DNA from 4 places in the Methylobacterium sp. 17Sr1-1 genome. Region 2 is predicted to be linked to each of the others. Evidence: predicted binding sites of a transcription regulator. Region 2 holds the regulator's gene; each other region holds the start of a gene.

Region 1 (5,389 bases), 1.8 Mb from region 2:
GCGGTGACGACCGCCTCGGCCTCCTCGGTGTCGTAGCCGAGGAACTCGGTGGCGCCGGTGCGCTCGCGAAGGGCGTACCACAGGGTCTCGGTGGCCGCCTCGCCGGAACCCGACCAGGCGGCTCGCGCCGCGGCGCGCTGGCGCTCCATCGCGGCCGAGAAGCCGTCGGTGTCGACGGCGATCCCGCGGGACTTGAGCGCGTCCTGCGTCAGGTCGAGGGGGAAGCCGTAGGTGTCGTAGAGGGTGAAGGCGGTCTCGCCCGACAGGCTCTGCCCCTCCGAGAGGTCGCGGGTCTCGGCGTCGAGGATCGAGAGGCCGCGCTCCAGCGTGCGGCGGAAGCGCGTCTCTTCCAGGCGCAGGGTCTCGGCGATCAGGCTCTCGGCCCGCGCGAGCTCGGGGTAGGCCTGGCCCATCTCGCGCACCAGCGTCGGCACCAGGCGATACATCATCGGATCGCGCGAGCCGAGGAGCTGGGCGTGGCGCATGGCCCGGCGCATGATCCGGCGCAGGACGTAGCCGCGGCCCTCGTTGCTCGGCAGCACCCCGTCCGCGACGAGGAAGGACGAGGCGCGCAGGTGGTCGGCGATGACCCGGTAGGAGGCGGTCTGCTTGCCCTCGGGCGCCCGCCCGACCTGATGCGCCACGGCGTCGATGAGGCTGCGGAACAGGTCGGTGTCGTAGTTGCTCTTCACGCCCTGGAGGATCGCCGCCATGCGCTCGAGGCCCATGCCGGTATCGATCGAGGGCCGCGGCAGGTCGACCCGGTTGCCGGGCTCGATCTGCTCGTACTGCATGAACACCAGGTTCCAGAATTCGAGGAAGCGGTCGCCGTCCTCCTCCGGGCTGCCGGGCGGGCCGCCCCACAGCTCCGGGCCCTGGTCGATGAAGATCTCCGAGCACGGCCCGCAAGGACCGGTATCGCCCATCTGCCAGAAATTGTCGGAGGTGCCGATGCGGATGATGCGGTCGTCGGAGAAACCGGCGATCTTGCGCCACAGGGTGGCGGCGTCCTCGTCGTCGGCGTAGACCGTGACCAGGAGCTTCTCGGGCGAGAGCCCGAATTCCTTCGTGACGAGGTTCCAGGCGAGCTCGATCGCCAGCGGCTTGAAATAGTCGCCGAACGAGAAATTGCCCAGCATCTCGAAGAAGGTGTGGTGGCGCGCCGTGTACCCGACATTGTCGAGATCGTTGTGCTTGCCGCCGGCGCGCACGCATTTCTGAGCCGTGACGGCGCGCTGGTAGGGCCGCTTCTCGACGCCGGTGAAGACGTTCTTGAACTGCACCATGCCGGCGTTGGTGAACATCAACGTCGGATCGTTGCGCGGCACCAGCGGCGAGGACGGCACCGCTTCGTGGCCGTGCTTGGCGAAGTAGTCCAGGAAGGTGGACCGGATCTCGTTGACGCCACTCATGGGAAGAATCGTCTCTGCGGAAGGCGGGCCGGGCGGGCGGGCTCAGGACATCGGCGCATCGCGGGCGGCCCGCGGATGCATCCGCGTGTCTTTAGTCACGCGCTCCCCCCGTGTCGAGGCGGGCCCGGGCCGCTATCTGAGCCTGACGCAAGCGCGGCCGCCGGCCCGCCCGGCAGGACCCGTGCCCCATGACCGACGAAATCCGCCTCCTCGCCTTCTCGGCCGCCCTCGGCTTCGTCCACATCGTGGCGGCCTCCGCCTCCGGCCTCGGCCAGCGTGGCGGGCTGACCTGGGCGGCGGGCAACCGCGAGAGCGAGGGCGAGGTCACCGGGGCCGCGGCGCGCCTCCAGCGCGCGTCGAGGAACTTCTTCGAGACCTTCCCGCTCTTCGCCGCCCTGGTGCTGGCCGCGTCGGTCTCAGGGAGGCAGGGCGGCGCGGTGGCCTGGGGCGCCACGCTCTACTTCTGGGCCCGGCTCCTCTACCTGCCGATCTACGGCTTCGGCATTCCGTGGATCCGCACGCCGGTCTGGGGAGTCGCGATCGTCGGCATCGGCTTCGTGTTCGCCGGGCTGTTCGGCTGGGCCGGGCCGGGCGCTCCGTGACGAAAAAGGGCCGCCGCGCTCGTCGCGCGGCGGCCCCGGATATCGCCGGACCCGATCCGTCGGATCAGGCCGATCCCTCGTCGAGGTCGTCGGCCGTCGGCGTCGCGTTCTCGAGGATCTTGTCGGCGACCAATCCCGAATTCTGCCGGATCGAGGCCTCGATCTTGTTGGCGATGTCGGGATTGTCGCGCAGGAAGCCCTTCGAGTTCTCGCGGCCCTGGCCGAGGCGCTGGCTGTCGTAGGAGAACCAGGCACCCGACTTCTCGACGATGCCGGCCTTGACGCCGAGGTCGATCAGCTCGCCGACCTTCGACACGCCCTCGCCGAACATGATGTCGAACTCGACCTGCTTGAACGGCGGCGCCACCTTGTTCTTGACCACCTTGACCCGGACGCTGTTGCCGATCGGCTGGTCGCGGTCCTTGAGGGTCGAGATGCGGCGGATGTCGAGCCGCACCGAGGCGTAGAACTTCAGCGCGTTGCCGCCCGTCGTGGTCTCGGGGCTGCCGTACATCACGCCGATCTTCATCCGGATCTGGTTGATGAAGATGACCATGCAGTTCGAGCGCGAGATCGAGCCGGTGAGCTTGCGCAGGGCCTGGCTCATCAGGCGGGCCTGGAGGCCCGGCTGCTGGTCGCCCATCTCGCCCTCGATCTCGGCCCGCGGGGTCAGCGCGGCCACCGAATCGACCACCAGCACGTCGATGGCGCCGGAGCGCACCAGGGTGTCGGTGATCTCGAGGGCCTGCTCGCCGGTATCGGGCTGCGAGATCAGGAGGTCGTCGAGGTTGACGCCGAGCTTGCGGGCATAGACCGGGTCGAGGGCGTGCTCGGCATCCACGAAGGCGCAGACGCCGCCCTTCTTCTGGGCCTCGGCGATGGTGTGGAGGGCGAGCGTGGTCTTGCCGGAGGATTCCGGCCCGTAGATCTCGATCACGCGCCCGCGCGGCAGGCCGCCGACGCCGAGCGCGATGTCGAGGCCGAGCGAGCCGGTCGAGACGACCTCGACCTCCTGCACCTTGTCGCCCTTGCCGAGCCGCATGATCGAGCCCTTGCCGAAGGCGCGCTCGATCTGGGCGAGGGCGGCGTCGATCGCCTTCGACTTGTCTTTGTCCATGGTCGGGTTTTCCACCAGTCGCATCTGGGGCTGAGCCATCTCGGCGGGTCCTTATGGCAGGAGGGGCGGCAAGTCTCAATCGCGCGGCTGGGTTTTATGTACTCGTTTTGTTCTCAATCGGCAAGGGCGGATGGGAAAATCGCCGGGGGATTAGGACGCATCGAGGGAGCGCAGCAGGTTGGCGTTCGACCAGGACGGCCAGCCGGTCCCGGCGAAGTCGCGGTCGTGGCTCCAGATGTCGGCATCTAGCAGCCAGGCGCAGGCGAGGAAGTGGGCGTCGCTGGTCGAGCCGTTGCGGAAGGCGACGGCGTGAGAGAGGACGTGCGTGGCCTCGGGCAAAGACTTGGCATAGGCCGCCGCCTCAACGATCGCGAGATCGCGCAGAATCGCTTCTGTCTGCGCCGTCATCGTCTCGCGCACGCCCTTCAGGTCGTGGAGCACGCCTAGGGCCTCTTCGACGGATCGGACCGATGTGACGAGTTCTCTCCGCGCCCGAATGATCTCGAAGGCGGGGCGGGATCGTCGCCCCAGGGCGACGCTCAGGATGATGTTGGTATCGACGACGATGATCGGAGACGGAGGACGGGGCGCTCTCACGGAGACGATCGATCAGATCGTCACTCGGCGCCGCGCTCGGCCAGTAGCCGATCGATCACGGCGTTCTCCTCTGGTGTCCGACGCGCCGCCGCCGCATCGATGTCGGCCAGCACCTTGCGCATGTATTCCGGAGGCACGCGATGAAGCGGTAGCAGGATGCCGACGGTCTGGGTGCCGTTCTTGATCGGCACGGCATGCGGCAGCGCCTGGATGGCGCCAGCCGACATCTTCTGGAGTTCGCGCATGCTGATCGCGCTCTTCATGGCCGCCTCCTCGTTACATACATGGATGTAAGCCCGGAGGGTGGCGGCCACAAGGATGCGGGGCCCTTCACCCCGCCATCGTGGTCTTCACCGTCTCGACGAGCTGCTTGAGGCTGAAGGGCTTGGGCAGGAAATTGAACTCCTCGCCGTCGGGCAGGTTCTTGCGGAACGCGTCCTCGGCGTAGCCGGAGACGAAGATCACCTTCAGGGCCGGGTGGGTCTTGCGGAGTTCGCGCAGCAGGGTCGGGCCGTCCATCTCGGGCATCACCACATCGGAGACGACGAGGTCGACCGGCACGTCGCGCTCCTGCATGATCTGAAGCGCCTCGAGGCCGGAGGCCGCCTCGAGCACGGTGTAACCCTTCGCGGTGAGCGCCCGGCCATTGACGGCGCGGACCGGGTCCTCGTCCTCGACGAGCAGGATCGTGCCGACGCCGGTGAGGTCGCGGGCCGGCGCCTTCGCGGGCTCCGCCGCGGGCGCGGGTGCGGCCGCCGCCGGGGCGGCGCCGGGCGTGGGCGGGGCGATCTCGGGCAGCGTCTCCGGCGCCTCCACCTCCGGCACCGGCACGTGGCGCGGCAGGTAGATGGCGAAGACCGTGCCCTGGCCGACGGTCGAGCGCACGTCGATGTAGCCGCCGGACTGCTTGACGATGCCGAACACCGTCGAGAGGCCGAGGCCCGTGCCCTTGTTGACCTCCTTCGTGGTGAAGAACGGCTCGAAGATCTTCTCCATCACCTCCGGCGTCATGCCGGTGCCGGTGTCGCTGACCTCGATCAGCACGTGGTCGGCGCCCGGCAGGCCGTTGAGGCGCAACGCCCCCACGGCCTCCGCGGTCATGTTGGCGGTGCGGATCAGGAGGCGCCCGCCCTCCGGCATCGCGTCGCGGGCATTGACCGCGAGGTTCACGATCACCTGCTCGAACTGGTTGACGTCGGCCTTGACCGGCCAGAGGTCGCGGCCGTGTTTCAGGTCGAGCTCGACCCGCTCGCCGAGCAGGCGCTTCAGCAGCAGGGTGAGGTCGGAGAGCGCCTCGCCGAGATGGATCACCTCCGGCCGCAGGGTCTGGCGGCGCGAGAAGGCCAGCAGCTGCCGCACCAGGCTCGCGGCCCGGTTGGCGTTCTGCTTGATCTGCATGATGTCCTGGAAGGCCGGGTCGGTCGGCCGGTGGCTCGCCAGCAACAGGTCCGAGTAGCCGATGATCGCCTGCAGCACGTTGTTGAAGTCGTGCGCGATGCCGCCGGCGAGCTGGCCGACCATCTCCATCTTCTGGGCCTGGTTGACCTGCTGCTGGAGCTGGTGCTGGGCCGTGGTGTCGAGGGCGTAGAGGATGACCGCGCCCTCGGCGCCGCCGGCGCTGCCGGCCGGGCTGAGCCAGATCCGGGCCGAGCGGTTGACCG
Region 2 (5,389 bases):
GTTGATCCTTTCCTAAACGGCCGATCTCACCGGCCCGTCGGGCGCTCGCGCGCCGGCGGCCGGCCGGGCGGGCCCGTGCGGGACAAGCCATCGAGTACAGGCCGCATGGACCTCGTCGCGTATTCGTCCGGTCGCCTCGCCCCGGGCTCCCTCCGCCGCCGCCGCCGCAACCGGCGGCTTCTCGGCATCGCCGCCGTGCTCGGCGGCATCGGCGCCGCCGCCGGCCTGATGCCGCGCGAGGCGGCCCGGCCCCCGGTGGCGGGCCTCGTGGCGGATCCGGTCGCGCCGCTGCGCGAGGCGCGCATCTCCCCGGCCGAGCTCGGCTGGATGCTCGCGCCGGTGCCGACCCTCGGGGGCGACGCGGCGGGCTTCACCCGCGAGGGTCCGGCCGAGTCGCACCCGCTCGCCGCGGCCGCGACTCCGGTCCCCGCGCCGCAGCGCCTCGCCGAGGCCGCGCCGGCCGCCCTCGTCGAGCGGGACCTCTCGCCGCTCGCGGCCCTGCGCCCCGATGCCGAGCCGCGCGAGGCCGCGCCGTCCGCGGCGGTGCAGCCCGCCACCACGCCGCTCGTCGCCGTACCCCTGCCGGTGCCGCGCCCGCCCGAGCTGCGCCCCTCCGAGGCGCGGCCCGCGCCGACCGTGCTGGCGACCCGCGTGCCGCGGCGTTCCACGCAGGCCATGGCCTCGACCCAGAGCGTGTTCAAGGCCGCGCTGCCGGAGGAGCCGTCGCTGTTCGACCGGATCTTCGGGGGAGGGGGGGCGAGCGCCCCGACGCAGACCCTCGCCTACGCGGCCCCCGGCGGCCTCGATCCGAGCCCGCGGCCGCGCCTGAGCGCCAGCCCCGGCATCGCGGTCTACGACATCAGCGCCCGCACCGTGACCCTGCCGAGCGGCGAGTCGCTGGAGGCGCATTCCGGCCTCGGGCCGCACATGGACGATCCGCGCAACGTCCACCTGAAGATGCGCGGCGCCACGCCGCCCGGCACCTACGATCTCACCGAGCGCGAGGCGCTGTTCCACGGCGTCCGGGCGATCCGGCTCAACCCGGTCGGCGGCAGCGGCGCCATCCACAACCGGGTCGGGCTGCTCGCCCATACCTACATGCTCGGCCCGAGCGGCGCCTCGAACGGCTGCGTCTCGTTCCGCAACTACGACCGCTTTTTGCAGGCCTTCCTGCGCGGCGAGGTCCGCCGCCTCGTCGTGGTGCCGGGCAGCGGCGCGAGCGACCTGCCGCGGATCGGGCGGGGCGGGCCGTCGGATCGGGCGACACGGGGCTGAGAGAGCCAGTTCGATCGGCCCTCGACGGAACTTGACACCCTCCGCGTCATCCCGGGGCCACGCAGTGGAACCCGGGATCCATCACCGCCGACATCGGAGAACGAGACGGGATCGGTCGCCGCATCATCCTGCCTCGTTAGCGGCTATGGCTTCCGGGTTCCGCTGCGCGGCCCCGGGATGACGCAGAGGGTTTGACTTCGGCCTGCCGACTCGAACAGCTCCCCCGAGTCGGGCCGGATCCGGCGGAACCAGTCGGCGTCTCGCGTGTACACGCCCCTCAACGAGAGGAGAGCGTCGGATGAAGTCGATCCTGGGGGCTGGCATCGTGGCGGTTCTCCTGCTCCCCGCGCCGGCGCTGGCGCAGGCGCAGCAGACCACGGTCGGCCCCGGCGGCCTGCGGCTGCCCCAGGTCATCGCCGGCCCGCCCCCGGCCCCCGCCGCAAGCACCGACGGCGCGGTCGCTCCCCCGGTCCACGTCGATTCCCTGGCGGACGCGTTCCACCGGCCGCTCTCCGCGACCGCGGAGCCGCCGCCGAACCCGCTCTTCGCCCGCGAGCCGGAGCCCGCCCGGCGCTAGCAGAGCGTCGTTCCGCTGCTCGCGAGGTGCGGTTTGCCTGCCCGACATCGCCCGAATTGACCCGGATCTCTTCCCTCTGCTGCGTTCTCCCGCCGCAGTTCGAGACCCGCTTGCGGAACACTTGCGGAACGCTTACCATGTTCGTGGTTTGTTTCCGGAGCGCGACAGCGCGGGGATGAGAGTGTCACATGCTCACGCGTAAGCAGTTGGACCTGCTCCGCTTCATTCAGCAGAGAATGCGCGAGACGGGCGTCCCCCCGTCCTTCGACGAGATGAAGGACGCCCTCGATCTCAAGTCGAAATCGGGCATCCACCGCCTGATCACGGCCCTGGAGGAGCGGGGCTTCCTGCGCCGCCTGCCGAACCGGGCCCGGGCGATCGAGGTGATCCGCATCCCCGACGCGGTGACCGGGCCCGTGGCGGCCGCGCCCGCAGGGCATGGATCCGGAGGCCTTGGATCCGGCGCCGAGGTGCTGCGGTTCAACCCCAGCGTGGTCGAGGGCGGGCGCGCCCACGAGCCGAAGCGGCCCGCCGGCATCCCCGCGATGGCCACGGCGTCGGACGAGAACGGCCAGTCGGTCAGCGTGCCGGTGATGGGCCGGATCGCCGCCGGTACGCCGATCTCGGCGATCCAGAGCCAGAGCCGCTCGGTGGCGATGTCGCCGGACTTCCTCGCCAGCGGCGAGCACTACGCGCTCGAGGTGCGCGGCGACTCGATGATCGAGGCCGGCATCCTCGACGGCGACCTCGTGGTGATCCGCCGCCAGGAGACCGCCAATACCGGCGACATCATCGTGGCGCTGATCGACGACGAGGAGGCGACCCTCAAGCGCCTGCGTCGCCGCGGCTCCTCGATCGCGCTCGAAGCCGCCAACCCGGCCTACGAGACCCGGGTGCTCGGGCCGGACCGGGTGCGGATCCAGGGCCGGCTGGTGAGCCTCGTCCGGAAATATTGAGGGACAGGACGGGGCGGACCGGAGGCCGGTCCGCCCCGTCCTGCGTTCGCAATCCTCGTGAGCCGCCCGCGCGCTCAGACGGTCCGGCTGAAGACCCGCGACGCCGTCGGGAAGCTGGCGGCGGCCTGTTCGTCAAGGCCGAGATTGGCGGCGAGCAGGTGGCGCGGCGCCTGGGCGAGCCAGCCCGCCAATGACGACTCGCTGTAGACCCCGCTGTCGTGCACGCCGACGAGCTCGGCCGTTCCGGTCCCGATATTCTCGACGGAGTGTCCGCAGGCCCGCGGAATGTAGGCGCAGTCGCCCGGGCCCAGCTCGGCCACGGCTAGGCGCTTGTCCGGCCCGAACAGGGTCACGCGGGTGCGCCCCCGCAGGACGTAGTGCCACTCGTTCGCGCCCGGATGCCAGTGCGGGGTGTGGATCGCACCGGGCGCGAGCCGCACGAGAAGGCCGGTCATCCCCGCCGAGACCGGGAAGGCGCTCGCGGGCGCCACCCGCATCGTGCTGCCGGCGGCATCCACGATCGTGTCGCTCCCCGCCAGCCCGTAGCGATGCGACCGTGACGGCGCGAGAGGCCGCTCGGCCCGCGCGGCCGGGCCGTCGAGGGGCAGGACGGGCCCCTGCATGATGTAGGTCTCGCCCGGGGGAAGCGCCGCCAGCGTCGCCTCCGGCACGCCGAGGGCGTGGCCGAGGATCGCCGGGTCGAGGCGGCTCATCCAGTCGGAGAGCCCGAAGGTGCCGTGCTCACCGTAGAGGCCGTCGTCGAAGGCGAGGATCGCGTGGCACGGATCGGTCCCGAGGGCCTGGATCGCGTGGGCGTGGCCGCCGGGAAAGTACCAGGTGTCCCCGGGCGCGAAGTTGACGACCTCCATCTCGCCCGCGGCGTCGATCACCGTCGCCTGGCAATGCCCGGCGACGATGTAGCCCCACTCCGCCGAGCTGTGCCAATGCATCTCGCGCACGCCGCCCGGGTTGAGGAACAGGTGCGCGCCGGCGATCCCGGTGGCGATGGGGAGCTGGCGCGTCGTGACGTCCCGGGCCCAGCCGCCCGAGGTCGCCTTGATCGGGCCGGCATCGAGCGAGATGGTGAAGGCCGGCGGCGCACCGGCCTTGCGGGGGATCGTGCGCAGGAAGGTGCCGGCGGGGGCGACGTCGGCGCCGGCGGCGTGACCGTCGTCCGTGGCGGCGAAGGCGCCGCCGACGGCGAAGCTGCCGCCCGCGGCCAGGGTTCCGAGGAAGACGCGGCGGCTGGTCTGGTCCATGAAGCCCTCTCGACGAAAGGGCGCGATGTCGCGACGAGTCCCGCTCGGCCCGGGCGCCCGCATGCATGATCAGCGTTCCGGCTCGACTGGGCGTCCTTCGTTTGAGGGACACTTAACCGGTGATTCGACTTCCCAGTGGCGGTTTCCGGAAGTCGATCGGCGAGCCGGAGGCTGTCACGACTTCCACCCCCCTCAATGCGCGCTGCCCGTCGCCACGAACTTGAACAGGAATACGCCCGCGATCACCCACACCACCGGCTTCACGTCGCGGAAACGGCCGGTGAGCAGCTTGATCACCGCGTAGGTGATGAAGCCGAAGGCGACGCCGTTGGCGATCGAGTAGGTGAAGGGCATGAGCAGCGCGGTGACGCAGGCCGGCAGCACCTCGGTCAGGTCGTCCCAGTCGAGATCGACCAGCTCGTGCAGCATCAGGCAGGCGACGTAGAACAGGGCCGGCGCCGTGGCGTAGGCCGGGACCGAGCCGGCGAGCGGCGCGAAGAACAGGCAGGCGAGGAACAGGAAAGCCACGGTCGCGGCGGTGAGCCCGGTGCGCCCGCCCTCCTCGACGCCGGACGCGCTCTCGAGATACGCCGTGGTGCTCGACGTGCCCAGCAGCGAGCCGACGAAGATCGACGACGAATCCGCCATCAAGGCCTTGTCGAGGCGCTCCATCTTGCCCTCCGTGAGGAGGCCCGCCCGGTTGGCGACGCCCATCAGCGTGCCGGTGGCGTCGAAGAGCTCGACCAGGAAGAACACCAGGATCACGTTGAGCAACCCGCCCGACAGGGCGCCGGTGATGTCGAGGGCGAACAGGGTCGGGGCGATCGAGGGCGGCAGCGACGCGACGCCCTGGAAGGTGTTGTCGGCGACGACGAAGCTCAACGCCGTGACCGTCAGGATGCCGGCCAGCAGCGCGCCCCGCACCTTGCGCACCGAGAGCACGGCGACGATCAGGAAGCCCAGCACCGCCAGCACCGTGCTCGGCTTGTGCAGGTCGCCGAGGGTGACGAAGGTCGCCGGGCTCGCCGCCACCACGCCGGCGCTCTTGAGCGCGATGATCGCGAGGAACAGTCCGATGCCGACCGTGATGGCGATGCGCATCGAGCGCGGGATGCCTTCGACGATGATCCGGCGCAGGCCCGTCAGGGTGACGACCATGAAGAGCAGGCCGGAGATGAACACCGCCCCGAGCGCCGCCTGCCAGGTGTAGCCCATCTGGAGCACCACCACGTAGGCGAAGTAGGCGTTGAGCCCCATGCCGGGGGCGAGCGCGATCGGGTAGTTGGCGTAGAACGCCATCACCAGCGAGCCGATCGCCGCGA
Region 3 (5,389 bases), 1.6 Mb from region 2:
GCCCCGCCCGTACCCGCATCGTCGCGAGCCCGGTCAGGCTGACCACCAGGATCGCCGCCGCGTAGAGGTCGGCGGTCGCCGCGTAGCCGAGGGCGCGGGCGAGGAAGCCGGCGCCGACCGCCGGCAGGCTGAAGGCGAGATAGCTCTGGACGTAGAAGGCGGCCAGCAGCCCCGCGCGCTCGTCAGGCTCGGCCAGCGGCATGATCGTGCCGAGGGTGCCGAGGAAGCTGGTGCCGAAGCCGCAGCCGGTGACCAGGGTGGCGAGGATCAGCACCGGCACGCTCGCCGCGTGGATGCCGGCGACGACCCCGACGACGCCGAAAGCCGTGGTGAGCACCCCGAAGGTCAGGTTCTCCCGCGGCGGCGCGGTGCGGCGCAGGAGGACGGTGACGGCGCCCGCCACCATCAGGGCGGCGACGACGGCACCGCCGGTGAGCGGCGCCCGGCTGCCGGTGGCCGCCGCGACCACCGAGGGCACCAGCGACAGGTAGAAGCCGCCGAGCGTCCAGTTGGCGATGTTGATCGGCGTCACCAAGGCGAGCGGCCGCCGGATCCGGGGCGGGACCGCCATGCGGGGCCGCAACGAGGCGAGCGCCCCCGGCCGCGTCGCGGCGCTCTCGGGGATGAGGCGGACCGCCAGCGCCAGCCCGGCGAAGGTGCAGAGCAGGACCCCGTAGACGAGGTGCAGCGGCAGCGGCGCATACTGGGTCAGCGCGCTGGTGCCCAGCGCCCCGACGGCCATGCCGGCGAGCGGCGCCACCGCGTTGACGATCGGCCCGCGGGCGCGATCCACGTCGACGAGGGCGGCGCCCAGCGACGCGGCGGCGATGCCGGTGGCGAGCCCCTGCACGATCCGGGCGACGACGAGCCAGCCCGGCCCGTTCCCGACGAGCAGGAACAGGCCCATCGCCGCGGCCTCGAGCCACAGCGCCCCGGCGATCACCGGCCGGCGCCCGAGATGGTCGGAGAGCGAGCCGGCGACGAGGAGCGCCTTGAGCAGGGCCACCGCGTAGACCGCGAAGACCAGGGTGACGAAGACCGGCGAGAGCGCCAGGGTCTCCTGGTAGATCCGGTAGAGCGGCGTCGGCGCCGCCGCGGCGGCGAAGAACGCCCCGAGCGTCACGGCGTGGACGACGAGCGGGTCGACCCGCCGGGATCCTTGACCTGTGCGCATCGCCGTGCCCCTAAAGCAAATTCATTGCGTTAAGGATCTAGCGCTGTGGAGCGCTAAAAGCAAATTCTTTGCGTTTGGAGGAAGGATGGCGATGGCGGAGAGGGAGGCGGGGCCGCGTCCGGGCGGGCGCAGCGCGCGGGTCCAGGCCTCGGTCCACCGCGCCGCGCGGGATCTCCTCGCCCGGATGGACCGGGCCGAGGTGACGATCCCGCTGATCGCCGCCGAGGCCGGCGTCACCCCCTCGACGATCTACCGGCGCTGGGGCGAGCTGAACGAGCTGCTGGCCGACGTCGCGGTCGAGCGGCTGCGGCCGGACATGGTGCCGGTCGAGACCGGCAGCGGCCGCGGCGACCTTTTGGCCTGGGCCGAGCAATATGCCGAGGAGATGTCCTCCAGCCTCGGCCGCGAGATGATCCGCGACGTGCTCGCCGCCGAGGGCGGGGCCGGGCCGCGGCGCTGCTGCGGCTATGTCAGGCAGCAGATCACAGTCATCGCGGAGCGCGCGGCGGCGCGGGGCGAGGTGTTTCCGCACATCGACACGGTGCTCGACCGGGTCGTCGCACCGATCGTCTACCGCATCCTGTTCGACGAGGCGCTCGGGGCGGAGCGGGTGGGCGGGTTGGTGGAGAATGCGTTCTCCGCCTGTGCCTGACGAATTTGAGGGCAAGGTCCTCTCTCATCGTGAGCGATAGAGCTGTCCGATGAAAGAAGAAGCTCGGTTTCTCTCCTCTCCCCGCGGGCGGGGAGAGGGCCGTGTTCCCGTCCAGGGAACGCGGCGAGCGCAGGCGAAGCCGGAGCGAGGGTGAGGGGGTCTCGACGGATGAGGCTTCTCCGGAACCACCCCCTCACCCTCGCGGCGAACCTCCGGTTCGCTACACGGGCTTGCCGAACCCTCTGAACGAGGGTTCGGCCCTCTCCCGCCCGCGGGGAGAGGAGGAATCCCGAGCTTTACTTTTATCGGAGCAGATCAAGCGGAAGCCCTGGCCCCCCGCCGCGGCCACATCCGCCCCATCACCTCGTCGCGGCGGATCCAGGCGTGCCAGGCGACCGCCAGCAGGTGCAGGGCGAGCACGACGCCCAAACCCCAGCCGATCCAGTAATGCGCGCCGTAACCCGCCTGCGACAGCGCCTTGTCGACCGGGACGACGCGCGGGAAGGAGAACACCCCGAACCACGGTAGGCCGTAGCCGCCCGCCGCCGAGTAGACGTAGCCGCTGATCGGCAGCAGCAGCATCAGGGCGTAGAGGGTCAGGTGCGCCAGGCTCGCGGCGAGATGCGCGCTGCGGGTCGGCGGCGCACGGTAGGCCGGCTCGCCGGCGACGAGCCGGTAGACGAAGCGGAGCGGCAGGAGCAGCAGCACCGTCAGGCCGAGCGACTTGTGGATGTCGAGGAGTTCCCGCCGCGGCGAGGTGCCGGGCACCTGCCAGGCGGCGTAGATGCCCAGCCCGAGCGCCGCCACGATCAGGGCCGCCATCAGCCAGTGGAAGCCGCGCTGGACGCGGTCGTAGTGAAAACCCTGGCTGGACCGGGACATCGGGCACGCTTCCTTCACGCGAGTTGCGCCCAAGCTGTCGCGGGGGATTGGGACGCCAGCGCGGCAGCTTCGTTTCCGAATGGTCGCGGGCTCACGGTTGCACCATGGCACGCCTCGGGACATATCAGGAACACACGCGGCTGCCGGCGCGCGGCCCCCCCTCTCGGAGATCCGCCGCCGATGGCGAAGAACCACCAGACCTTCGCCTGCCAGTCCTGCGGCGCGGTCTACAACCGCTGGCGCGGGCGCTGCGAGGCCTGCAACGGCTGGAACACGATCGTCGAGGAGACCGGTGCGGCAAGCCCCGTCTCCGGGCCGGTCGCGACGCGGCCGAGCCGGGCGCGCGGCCGGATCTTCCCGCTGGAAGGCCTCACCGGCGAGGTCAAGGAGGCGCCGCGGACCTCGTCCGGCATCGCCGAGCTCGACCGGGTCACCGGCGGCGGCTTCGTGCGCGGCTCGGTGATCCTGCTCGGGGGCGATCCCGGCATCGGCAAGTCGACGCTGCTGATGCAGGCCTCCGCCGCCCTGGCGAAGCGGGGCGAGCGCGTCGCCTACATCTCGGGCGAGGAGGCGGTGGGCCAGGTGCGCCTGCGGGCCGAGCGGCTGGGACTCGCGAGCGCGCCCGTCGAGCTGGCCGCCGAGACCAACGTCGAGGACATCATCGCGACCCTGAGCCAGGGCAAGCCGCCGGCGCTCGCGATCATCGATTCGATCCAGACGATGTGGACCGAGACGGTCGAGTCGGCCCCCGGCACGGTGACGCAGGTCCGCGGCTCGGCCCAGAGCCTGATCCGCTTCGCCAAGACCTCCGGAACCGCCGTGATCCTGGTCGGCCACGTCACCAAGGACGGGCAGATCGCCGGACCGCGGGTCGTCGAGCACATGGTGGATGCCGTCGCCTCGTTCGAGGGCGACCAGGGCCACCATTTCCGCATCCTGCGGGCGGTGAAGAACCGCTTCGGCCCGACCGACGAGATCGGGGTGTTCGAGATGACCGACGGGGGCCTGGCGGAAGTGCCGAATCCCTCGGCCCTGTTCCTCGCCGGGCGCGACCTCGCGGCGCCGGGCACCGCGGTCTTCGCCGGGATGGAGGGCACGCGGCCGCTCCTCGTCGAGATCCAGGCCCTGGTGGCGCCCTCGGCGCTCGGCATGCCGCGCCGCGCCGTGGTCGGCTGGGATCCCAATCGCCTGTCGATGGTGCTCGCCGTGCTGGAGGCCCATGGCGGCATCCGCCTGGGGGGCCACGACGTCTACCTCAACGTCGCCGGAGGCCTGCGCATCGGCGAGCCCGCCGCCGATCTCGCGGTGGCGGCGGCGCTGGTCTCCTCGCTCTCCGGCGCGGCCTTGCCGTCGGACGCGGTGTATTTCGGCGAGGTCGGCCTGTCGGGGGCGATCCGCCCGGTGGCGCAGGCGCCGGCGCGGCTCAAGGAAGCGCAGAAGCTCGGCTTCGCCAAGGCCCTGATGCCCCAAGGTCGCGAAGGGATCGGGCGCGAGGGCGCCGGCCGCGACGGGTCCGGCACGGGGTTTCCAGCGGAGAGCCTTCGCCACATCGCCGACCTGGTGGCGGGGGTGGCGGCCAGCGGCAAGCCGGTCCGCGGCGGGCGGCGCCAGCCGCAGCGGATGCCGGCCTACGACGACGAGGACATCTGAGCGGGACGGCCTGTCAGCGCGAGGGTGACGGATCCGATCCGGCAGCGTATACAACCCCGGCGGTCAGGGCAGCCGCGAACCCCGAGGCAACGCTACAGCCCCCGAACCGTTCCTGCCGATGCCGTTCTCCGTTCTCGATCTCGTCGTGCTGGGTGTCGTCGTCATCTCCGCGTTGCTCGCGGCGGTGCGGGGCTTCACCCGCGAGGTGCTGGCGATCGTGGCCTGGGTCGCGGCGGCCGGCCTCGCCTGGACCCTGCACCCGCTGCTGCTGCCGACCGTAAAGCAGCACGTCTCCAGCGACACCGTCTCGCTGGTGGTCTCGATCGCCGCGATCTTCCTCGTCACCCTGCTGGTTGTCTCGGTGATCACCGTGAAGATCTCGGACCTGATCCTCGATTCGCGCATCGGCGCGGTCGACCGCAGCCTCGGCCTCGCCTTCGGGGCGGCCCGCGGCTTCCTGATCTGCGTCATCGGCTGGGTCTTCCTCGCCTGGCTGGTCCAGGGCAAGGTGCCGGACTGGGCCCAGCAGGCCCGCAGCCGCGAGATCCTGGAGAATAGCGGCCAGAAGCTCGTGGCGATGCTGCCGGACAACCCGGAGGGGCTGCTCAAGCAGTTCCGCAAGCCCAAGCCCGAGACCGATCCCGGCACCGACGCCCCGGCGGAGGCCGACACCCCGCCCCAGCGCCGGACCGACGCCAGCCCGCGCCGCTGAACCGGCCCTGATGAACCGGCACTGAACCGCACGACGAGAAGGGCGCCCGACCGGCGCCCTTTGCATGTGAGGTACGCCGCGCAACGCACGCGTGACGCCTTGGTTCCGCCGACCGCAACGACTACATAGCCGGCGCGAGGTGAGATTCCGGACGCAACGCTCCCCGGCGGGCGCGGCCCGGACCCTGCTTCGCTGGAGACATCAGGCCCGCGCGCGGAGGTTTCGGTGCGCGGGGTCGGCGAGGCGAGGCCGTGCGGTGACCGGCCACCAGGGGCTTCTCATCATGTCAGCACGCAGCGAAACCTTCCGGGGTGCCCCC
Region 4 (5,389 bases), 870 kb from region 2:
ATGATTCTGCAGGAAGGTGACGAAGGCCGACGGCGGCAGGTGGGCCGAGGGCTCGCCGCGGGGGTGGTTGTCGAGCGTCTTGAACGGCTCGCCCTGATAGGCGAACCCTTCCGCGAGGCTGCGGGCGAGGTGGGCGGCCGGCTTGTCGGAAAAACTCTCGTAGTAGCCGGAATCCTCGCCCGTCAGCAGGATGTGCCAGCCGTGATGGGTGTCGTCGGCCCATTGCGCGCTGTGGTAGCGCGGCTGACCCGCGTCGTCCCGCTCCAGCCACGAGGCCTGGTTGGCCTCGTTCTCCAGCATCAAGTGGATCGGCCGCTCGGGGAACGCCCCGCGGATTCGCTCGGCCAACTCGCCGAGGAAGTGTTTGTCGGAGTCGTCCAGGATCGCGTGGACCGCGTCGAAGCGCAGGCCGTCGATATGGAACTCCTCTAGCCAGTACAGCGAGTTGTGGATGAAGTAGTCCCGCACCACCTCGCCGCTGGTCTTGCCGTCGAAATTGATGCCGGCGCCCCACGGCGTCTGGTGCCGCTCGGTGAAGAACGACTTGGCGTAGGCGTGGAGGTAATTTCCGGCCGGGCCGAAATGGTTGTAGACGACGTCGAGGAAGACCATCAGCCCGAGGGAATGGGCCCGGTCGACGAGGCGGCGCAGGTCGTCGGGGCTACCGTATGCGGAATCCGGCGCGTAGGGCAGCACGCCGTCATAGCCCCAGTTGCGACTGCCCTTGAAGTCGGCGAGCGGAAGCAACTCGATCGCGGTGACACCGAGGTCGCGCAAGGATTCGAGCTTGCCGGTCAGCGCCGCGTAGGTCCCCTCCGGCGTCGCGGTGCCGACATGGCACTCGTAGATCACCGTCTCCTCGAACGGGCGCCCGGCCCAAGTCTGGTCGGTCCAGGCGAAGGATGCGGGATCGACCACCTCGCTCAAGCCGGACACGTCCTCCGGCTGGAAGCGCGAGGCCGGATCGGGCACCACGAGGTCGCCGTCGATCCGGTAGCCGTAGCGGGCGCCGGCGCGCACGCCCGGCACCGTCACGCGCCGCCAGCCCTCGCCCTGGTCCTCCAGCGGATGCTCGGTCCCGTCGAGCACCAGGGCGACGCTCGCCGCGGTCGATGCCCAGAGGGCGAAGCGCACGCCCTCCGGTCCGATTTCCGCACCGAATGGCATGCTGTGGGTGCGCCGCATCGGGCCACCATCCTTCAAGAGCAAGAGTGTGCGAACGGCGTGGGGTGCCGCTCAGGAAATTCGGGTGGATTGCGCAGGTTCCGCGGGCCGATCCCGCATTGCGGGAGTTGCATCGCGAGGCGGGAGCTAAGGCGCTCCCCGCCCGCGGCAATGGCAGGGCCCTGTGGTCGCCGGGGACGGTCCGCGCGGGGGCCTCAGAACGCCCAGGCGAGGGTCGCCGCGAAGGCCGCCGCGACGGCCGCGCCGGTCGCCGTCATCGCCACGCGGCCGATCCCGACGGCGGCCGCGGCGACGCCCTCCTCGGCGAAGCCGAAGGCCTGGCCGGCGGCCTGCTCGGCACGGGCGAGGGAGAGATGACGAGCATGGCGGTTGACGGATTTCATCGTCGGAACGCTCCTGCGGCGCGCCGCCCGTCCGGCGTCGGGAGCGGCCACCCGGACAACGGGCGGTCACGGCCGAGGTTCCGGGGGGTATCGTGCGCGTCACCGGGCTTTAAGGGAATTTGTTTACGTCTCGGTGACTCTGGTACGGGTTCTGCGGCGCGGCGATTCCACGCCGCCCGGCCACGCCCGTTCGCCACACCCTGCAGCCGCGCAAAGGCTCTTTTTGTTCCGCGTTTGTTCCGGTATAGGGAAAGGATGACCTCGAATGCTGCCAGAGCCCTTCCCCCACCGCGAGGCCGTCGCGTGAGCGAGGCCGCACGAGACCTGTTCGGACCGGGGGGCAAGCCTCCCGGTGCCAATCCCGCCGGATCGAAGCCGCCGGCGGACCCGCTCAAGGCCGAGGCCGTGAAGCGGATCAAGCCCGTTGCCGTGCCTCCACCCGCGGAGGAGGCCGGCTACGACGCCTCGGCGATCGAGGTGCTGGAGGGGCTGGAGCCGGTGCGGCGCCGGCCCGGCATGTATATCGGCGGCACCGACGAGAAGGCGCTGCACCACCTCTTCGCCGAGGTGATCGACAACTCGATGGATGAGGCGGTGGCGGGACATGCCAGCTTCATCGAGGTGGAGCTGGAGGAGAGCGGCTGCCTCGCCGTGACCGACAACGGCCGCGGCATCCCGATCGATCCGCACCCGAAATTCCCTGGCAAGTCGGCGCTCGAGGTCATCATGACCACGCTGCATGCCGGCGGCAAGTTCGACTCGAAGGTCTACGAGACCTCGGGCGGCCTGCACGGCGTCGGCATCTCGGTGGTGAACGCCCTGTCGGACGTGCTCGAGGTCGAGGTCGCCCGCAACCAGACCCTCTACCGGCAGACCTTCTCCCGCGGCCACGCGCAGGGGCCGATCGAGACGGTCGGCCGGGTGCAGAACCGGCGCGGCACCAAGGTGCGCTTCCATCCCGATGCCGAGATCTTCGGCGAGCACAGGTTCGATCCGCGCCGCCTGTTCAAGATGGCGCGCTCGAAGGCCTACCTGTTCGGCGGCGTCGAGATCCGCTGGCGCTGCGCCCCGTCCCTGCTGGAGGGCGTCGAGAACGTGCCGGCCGAGGCCGTGCACCGCTTCCCGGCGGGCCTGAAGGACTATCTCGCCCGCGAGATCGACGGCAAGGAACTCGTCGCCGACAACGTCTTCTCCGGCAAGGTCACCAAACCCGGCAGCCACGGCTCCCTCGAATGGGCGGTGGCCTGGCTCGCGAACGACGACGGCTTCTCGTCGTCCTACTGCAACACCATTCCAACGCCCGAGGGCGGCACCCACGAGAGCGGGATGCGGGTGGCCCTGCTGCGGGGCCTGCGCGACCACGCCGAGCGGGTCGGCCAGGTCAAGCGGATGGCCTCGGTCACCGCCGACGACGTGATGGCGACCTGCGCGGCGATGCTGTCGGTCTTCATCCGCGAGCCCGAGTTCCAGGGCCAGACCAAGGACAAGCTCGCGACGCTGGAGGCCTCCCGCATCGTCGAGGCGGCGATCCGCGACGCCTTCGACCATTGGCTCGCCGCCTCGCCGACCCAGGCCAACAAGCTCCTCGACTGGGTGATCGACCGGGCCGAGGAGCGCCTGCGCCGGCGCCAGGAGAAGGAGGTCGCCCGCAAGACCGCGACCCGCAAGCTGCGGCTGCCGGGCAAGCTCGCCGATTGCTCGAAGGCCGGCGCCGCCGGCTCCGAGATCTTCATCGTCGAGGGCGATTCGGCCGGCGGCTCGGCCAAGCAGGCGCGCGACCGCGCCACCCAGGCGATCCTGCCCCTGCGCGGCAAGATCCTCAACGTCGCCTCGGCGAGCCGGGACAAGCTCGGGGCCAACCAGCTCCTCTCCGACCTGATCCAGGCGCTCGGCTGCGGCATCGGCAAGCAGTACCGGCACGACGACCTTCGCTACGAGAAGGTCATCATCATGACCGACGCCGACGTCGACGGCGCCCACATCGCCTCGCTGCTGATCACCTTCTTCTACCGGCAGATGCCGGAGCTGATCGAGGGCGGCCACCTGTACCTGGCGGTCCCTCCCCTCTACCGGCTGACCCAGGGGGCGAAGAGCGCCTATGCCCGGGACGACCGCCACAAGGAGCAGCTGCTCAAGACCACCTTCAAGTCGGGCAAGGTCGAGATCGGGCGCTTCAAAGGCCTCGGCGAGATGATGCCCGGCCAGCTCAAGGAGACCACGATGGACCCCAAGAAGCGCACGCTCCTGCGGGTCGAGGTGGTGGAGGAGGCGCGCGACGCCACCGGCGACACGGTCGAGCGGCTGATGGGCAACAAGCCCGAGGCCCGCTTCGCCTTCATCTCCGAGCGGGCGGTCTTCGCCGACGAGATCGAGCTCGATATCTGACGATCGCCCGGGAACGGCGTTGCCGTTCCCGGATCCGGTTCCGACGCAAGAAGGGCCCGGCCGCGCGAGCGGCCGGGCCCTTCTTGCGTTCGGCCGGTGCCCGCCGTGACGGACGACCGCGCCTGCCCCAACGCGAAAAGCCCGGCCGTGAGGCCGGGCTCCGCTCCGTCGAGGTGACGGAGTGCGACGACTAGAAGCCGTTGAACTTGTAGTTCAGGCCGGCGCGGACGACCGCGAACTCGGTGTCGCGACGGGCCTGGCCCGGGTTCACGACGACCACGCCCGGCGAAGCGGTGGTGATCACGGTGCCGGCGTTGTTGATCGCGAAGGCGCCGTTGTTGCGGTTGCCCTGATCCAGGTTCACGTACAGGCCTTCGACCTTCACGGTCACGGCCGACGAACGGAAGAAGTTCAGGAACGAGTCGGTGGGCAGAGCGTACTCGACGCCGCCGCCGACGACCCAGCCGGTCTGGAACTCGTCACGCGAGCTGTTCGGCAGGCCGAAGTCGCGGCCGCCGCCCGAGCCGTAGGCGAAGCCGCCGGTGCCGTACACGAGGGTGCGGTCGAAGGCGTAGCCGAGGCGGCCGCGGACGGTGCCGAAGTAGTCGAGGCCCGCGATGCCGGCCGGGCTGAACACCTGCTGCGCGGCGATCGGGCCGGTGGCGGCGAAGCGGTTGCGGTCACGGCCGAAGTCGACGTACTGGGCGTCGGCCTCGATGCCGACCACCACGCCCGAGCCCGGGGTGAACTGGTAGTTGTAGCCGACCTGGCCGCCGCCGACGAAGCCGTCCGTCGAACGCTGGCCTGGGAAGGCGATCACGGTGGGGGTGACGACGAGGCCGGTGGCCGGGCCGACACCGACCACCGGGCCGGCGCGGTTGTCGCTGGTGCCGAAGCCGTAGCCGGCGTTGAAACCGGCGTAGAAGCCCGTCCAGGTGAAGACCGGCACCGGCGTGAAGACCGGCGGCGGGGCGGCGCGGCGCGGCAGGTCGGCGGCCGACGCAGCGGCGGACAGGCCGACGAGGGCCACGGAGGCGAGGAGGATCTTCTTCATTGTCTTACTGGTCCTGGTTGGCGAGAGCCGGCGCGCTTCTATCCCCGGTCGGTCACCCGGTCTGTCGCATTCCTGCAACGAGGCCAGGGTTTACCCCTCCACCCGTCAACGAAACGTGAATCGGCGGCGACCACCGATCGGAAAAATCGAGCGACCACGGTCACTTAGGATTAACCATGCTCCCCCAGGGTCAATCCACAGGATGACCGCTGAGGAACCGAGATGGACGCTTCCGGGCGCGAGGCCGCACCCCCTTCCCTGCTCCGCCGCACCTGGAGGATCGCCTTGTTCGCGGTCGCGGGCTCGCTCGCGGCGACTCACTACCTCGCCTCGCGCAACGTCGCCGACCCGCGCCGGGAGACGGTCGCGTCCTTGCGCGGCC

What was found. Region 2 encodes LexA, which represses DNA repair genes until DNA is damaged. Its sites were predicted from a motif close to TGTTCNNNNTGTGTTCNG; they were not measured.
Region 1: the regulator LexA is predicted to act here: its motif matches at 3,229-3,246, upstream of recA (recombinase RecA).
Region 3: the regulator LexA is predicted to act here: its motif matches at 2,824-2,841, upstream of radA (DNA repair protein RadA).
Region 4: the regulator LexA is predicted to act here: its motif matches at 1,793-1,810, upstream of parE (DNA topoisomerase IV subunit B).

Annotation. Positions count from the first base shown of each region.
Region 1 is NZ_CP029552.1:3,671,569-3,676,957, reverse strand. It holds gene alaS (alanine--tRNA ligase) at 1-1,412, opposite strand, end outside; gene DK412_RS16530 (MAPEG family protein) at 1,601-2,014, shown strand; gene recA (recombinase RecA) at 2,079-3,170, opposite strand; gene DK412_RS16520 (PIN domain-containing protein) at 3,282-3,728, opposite strand; gene DK412_RS16515 (hypothetical protein) at 3,749-3,991, opposite strand; gene DK412_RS16510 (response regulator) at 4,059-5,389, opposite strand, start outside.
Region 2 is NZ_CP029552.1:1,855,770-1,861,158, forward strand. It holds gene DK412_RS08355 (tlde1 domain-containing protein) at 106-1,275, shown strand; gene DK412_RS08360 (hypothetical protein) at 1,574-1,852, shown strand; gene lexA (transcriptional repressor LexA) at 2,041-2,808, shown strand; gene DK412_RS08370 (cupin domain-containing protein) at 2,883-4,067, opposite strand; gene DK412_RS08375 (NCS2 family permease) at 4,260-5,389, opposite strand, start outside.
Region 3 is NZ_CP029552.1:3,493,983-3,499,371, reverse strand. It holds gene DK412_RS15695 (MFS transporter) at 1-1,174, opposite strand, end outside; gene DK412_RS15690 (TetR/AcrR family transcriptional regulator) at 1,266-1,826, shown strand; gene DK412_RS15685 (cytochrome b) at 2,142-2,708, opposite strand; gene radA (DNA repair protein RadA) at 2,889-4,358, shown strand; gene DK412_RS15675 (CvpA family protein) at 4,477-5,070, shown strand; gene purF (amidophosphoribosyltransferase) at 5,354-5,389, shown strand, end outside.
Region 4 is NZ_CP029552.1:2,728,949-2,734,337, forward strand. It holds gene treZ (malto-oligosyltrehalose trehalohydrolase) at 1-1,185, opposite strand, end outside; gene DK412_RS12330 (hypothetical protein) at 1,380-1,568, opposite strand; gene parE (DNA topoisomerase IV subunit B) at 1,872-3,953, shown strand; gene DK412_RS12340 (outer membrane beta-barrel protein) at 4,144-5,007, opposite strand; gene DK412_RS12345 (hypothetical protein) at 5,230-5,389, shown strand, end outside.